Regions from separate parts of the Brevibacillus sp. NRRL NRS-603 genome, predicted to be linked through region 1. Evidence: a T-box and tRNA genes for the amino acid it is inferred to sense, from the RefSeq annotation. Region 1 holds a T-box; the other holds one or more tRNA genes.
The links. A T-box is a leader RNA that pairs with one kind of tRNA and senses whether it is charged. The one in region 1 lies ahead of serS (serine--tRNA ligase), so its partner is inferred to be a tRNA-Ser.
Positions count from the first base shown of each region.

Region 2: it has a tRNA-Ser gene. The T-box ahead of serS (serine--tRNA ligase) is inferred to sense a tRNA for this amino acid. The anticodon was not compared.

Region 1 is NZ_PXZN01000034.1:4,923-7,128, reverse strand. It holds gene serS (serine--tRNA ligase) at 1-932, opposite strand, end outside; T-box leader at 985-1,210, opposite strand; gene pdxT (pyridoxal 5'-phosphate synthase glutaminase subunit PdxT) at 1,338-1,913, opposite strand; gene pdxS (pyridoxal 5'-phosphate synthase lyase subunit PdxS) at 1,924-2,206, opposite strand, start outside.
Region 2 is NZ_PXZN01000014.1:189,626-191,831, reverse strand. It holds gene C7R94_RS15195 (aldehyde dehydrogenase family protein) at 1-1,245, shown strand, start outside; tRNA gene C7R94_RS15190 (tRNA-Ser) at 1,313-1,401, shown strand; gene C7R94_RS15185 (acyl-CoA synthetase) at 1,559-2,206, shown strand, end outside.

The DNA.
Region 1 (2,206 bases):
TGAAGCACCTTCTCAGCGTTTTTCACCAGTTTGTCGAGTTCGTCATAAGACTCTTCTGGTTTCACGAATTTCACCAGCTCAACTTTGTTGAATTGATGCTGACGAATCAACCCACGCGTATCACGACCAGCAGAACCCGCTTCCGAACGGAAACATGCGCTGAAAGCAGTGTAGTAGCGAGGGAGATCCGCTCCATCCATGATTTCATCACGATGCATATTGGTGACTGGCACCTCAGCAGTTGGAATCAGGAAGTAATCTGGTCCCTCGATTTTGAATGCATCCTCTTCGAACTTAGGCAATTGGCCCGTTCCCGTCATGCTCGTACGGTTGACGATATACGGTGGGATTACTTCTTCATAGCCATGCTCATTCGAGTGCAAATCCATCATGAAGTTCATCAGTGCGCGCTCCAGACGTGCCCCCAAGCCTTTATAGAAAACAAAACGGCTTCCTGTTACTTTTGCCGCGGTTTCAAAATCGAGGATGCCTGCTTGGCTAGCCAGCTCCCAGTGAGGCTTAATCTCGAAGTCAAATGCACGTGGCTCTCCCCATGTCCAAGCGATCACGTTATCGTCTTCTGTCGTACCGATCGGCGTGCTCTCATGCGGCAGGTTCGGGAGGCTCAGCAAAATGAACTCCAGCTGCTCATCCAGTTGGCGCAGCTCTTCATCCAAAGCCTTGATGCGTTCATTTACTTCTTTCATTTCAGCGATCAGATGGTCTGCATTTTCCTTATTTCGTTTCATAACCGCTACTTGCTCGGATACCGTGTTACGCTTATTTTTCAGTGCTTCTGCTTCTTGAATGACTTCGCGACGCTTTTCATCTACTTCTACGAATTGATCCAACGCAGAAATATCTTCATTGCGGTGAGCCAAACGGCGTTTCACTTCTTCCAAATCCTGGCGTAATACTTTTACGTCCAACATGTGTAAATCCCTCCGAATCGTATTAAAAAAAACAAAAAACACCCATCCCCTGGTAAGGGACGAGTGTTGTATACCCGCGTTGCCACCCTCGTTGACGCATGCAGAAATTCTTTATGCATATGCCCACTCTTCCGTCATAACGGGACGGTTCCGGGCAAAGTTGCTGTTCCTTTGCCACTCCGAGATGGATTCCTTCACATAACCGGATCGGTTCGCACCTACCACCGACTCTCTAGGCCTGGCTCTTGTGAAGTACTTGTTCTCATCATCGCATTCTCATTCATGAATACTATTATTGTTAACTGTACTACAGGTTCTATACGTATGTAAAGAGCAGCCCACCTCGATCTTTACAGAAAAAAGAAGATCGGCGCCTTTATACGGCCGATCTTCCCGGTATGACAGCTAGCTTCTGTATTCCTTGACCATGTCGAGAAAGTATTTGTGTAGTCTTGTATCTTCGGTCAATTCTGGGTGAAAGGCGGCTGCCAAATAGTGACCGCTTCGGGCGACAACAATCTTGTCTTCGTGCTTGGCCAAGACTTGACCGTTCTCTCCCACTTCCATGATATACGGTGCCCGGATGAACACTGCCGGGTAATCCGCCGCCACACCAGCAACAGGCATCAAGACTTCAAAGCTCTCCTTTTGGCGACCAAAAGCATTCCGCTCCACTTTGATATCCATCAAGCCTAAATGGAAATCGTCTTGTCCTTGAATCCGTTTCGCCAGAAGAATCGCTCCTGCGCAAGTTCCGAAGATCGGTTTGTTCGCCTTGCCGAACTCTTGAACCGCCTCCATGAATCCGTACTTGTGCATCAGCTTGCTAATCGTGGTGCTTTCCCCGCCGGGAATAACCAGACCGTCTAGGTCATCCAGTTCTTCTACTTTTTTGACCGGGACAGCTGTGGCGCCAACCTCTTCTAGCATTCTCACATGTTCTGCTACAGCCCCTTGTAGAGCGAGTACGCCGATTTTCATGCTACTCACCTTACCAGCCGCGCTCTTGCATGCGATCAGCTTCGCGAATTTTGGAGATTTCGATTCCCGGCATTGCCGTCCCCAAGCCTTTGGATACGCGAGCAATCAGTTCGTAATCCGTGTAGTGGGTGGTCGCTTCCACAATCGCGCGAGCAAACTTCTCTGGATTCTCTGATTTAAAGATACCAGAGCCAACAAACACGCCATCGGAGCCCAGTTGCATCATCAGGGCAGCATCTGCTGGTGTTGCTACTCCACCTGCTGCGAAGTTTACGACTGGCAGCTTACCTGTT
Region 2 (2,206 bases), on a different contig from region 1:
GCCTATCAACGCGCCTTCCTGCTTGAAAAAATCTCGATTTTGATGAATGAACGTTTGGAAGAAGCAGCGCGGATCATTGCAATAGAAGCGGGGAAACCAATCAAAACAGCCCGTGGTGAAGTGATTCGAACCATTCAGACGTATAAATTTGCGGCAGAGGAAGCCAAACGGCTCCACGGAGAAACCGTACCATTCGATGCAGCTATCGGGGGAGAGGGACGTTTGGCTTATACTGTGCGTGAACCACTGGGAGTCATCGGCGCAATTACACCCTTTCCTTTTCCAATGAATCTCGTTGCTCATAAGGTCGGACCTGCTCTAGCTGCTGGCAATACTGTTGTTCTCAAGCCAGCATCGCAGACACCGCTTAGCGCATTGTTCCTAGCAGAGCTTGCAGAGCAAGCTGGTGTGCCCGCAGGAGCCCTCAATGTGATTACGGGCAGTGGGGCGAGCGTAGGTGATAAAATTGTATCTGATCCAAGAGTCAGGGCGGTGACCTTTACAGGGAGTCCAAATGTTGGGCTGGAGATACGCAATCGAGCGGGTATGAAAAGAGTCACGCTCGAGCTGGGATCGAATTCGGCAGTAATCGTTGATCGCAATGTGCAGCTGAATGAAGTGATTCCTCGATGCGTTTTTGGCGCCTTCGCTTATTCTGGGCAGGTATGTATCTCTGTGCAAAGAATTTATGTGGACAAAGAAATCTATCCAGATTTCGTCGAACATTTTGTTGAGCAAACACGAGCACTTCGCGGTGGTGATTCGCTTTCTGAGGACGCGGACTATTCTGCCATGATTAATCCGCGCGAAATAGAACGTGTTTTGGAGTGGATTCATGAGGCACTTCTTCAGGGGGCGCGTTTGGAGTGTGGGGGACAGATCGTGGATCGGATGCTTCAGCCTACGGTATTAACGGGTGTTCCGGCAGATGCAAAAGTATCTTGTCAGGAGGTATTCGGCCCTGTCGTTCTGATAAATCCAGTGGAGTCGGTCCGGCACGGTATTACGTTGGTAAACGATTCTCGCTATGGATTACAGGCTGGTGTCTATACAAACAATCTGTCGTTGGCTCTGGAAGCGGCAGAAGAGCTACGCGTTGGCGGTGTGATGGTGAATGATATTCCCACTTTTCGCGTGGATCATATGCCATACGGTGGCGTGAAAGAGAGCGGACTTGGTCGAGAAGGGGTCAAATACGCGATAGAAGAAATGACGGAATTGAAACTCGTTGCCATCAAGCGATAAAGGAAATGGGAAAAGAGCTCTTGCAAAAAATAGTAGAGCTGTGATATAGTATATATTGTTGAAATACGGAGGGATACCGAAGTGGTCATAACGGGGCGGTCTTGAAAACCGTTAGAGTGCAAGCTCACGCGGGTTCGAATCCTGCTCCCTCCGCCATAAATACAAATGAACCGACTCCAGTTTAGAAGCTGGGGTCTTTTTTATGGTCGAGAGCTTTGAGAGTTAGTTGTCGGTTATTTTTTTTGAAAATATCAGAAAATAAAGAAAACTAATATATAATGGAGATGAGACTATAAGTGATGGGGGAATTTGCATGCTAGAAGCGCAAAGGGTTCGGAGAAATGCACTTGGCGATATTTTGCGAAGAAGTCGTGGACGAAATCCTGATAAGCCTGCCCTGTACTTTGAAGAAGAAGTATTGACCTACACGCAGCTTGATCAGCTTGCAAACAAGACGGCTCATTCGCTTCTTTCAAGAGGCCTGCAAAAAGGGGAGCGGGTAGCAGTACTGTCACGCAACTCGATGGATTTTGCGATTCTGAATTTTGGGCTAGCGAAAGCAGGAGCCATCATGGTGCCGATTAACTTTATGTTGAATAAGGAAGATGTCGCTTATATTTTCGGTCATGCGGAAGTGAGTGCGTGCTTCGTAGCCCCCGAATTCATGCGGCTCGCTCAAGACGGACTCCACTTAGCTGGAATTTCCCCCAAGCTGCTTTCCGTCATCTCCAAACCAGCAGCACAAGCAGAGGAATGGCTGCCTTTTCGCACGCTGATTGAAGCGGCAGACGACCATGAGCCTGAAGTAGACATAGTGGACGAAGATGTTGTGCAGATTTTGTATACTAGCGGAACGGAATCAAAGGCAAAGGGTGTTATGCTCACTCATAAAAGCATTATCTCCGAATATGTCAGCACGATTATCGAAGGCGGAATGACGCAGGATGATGTGGCAGTTCAC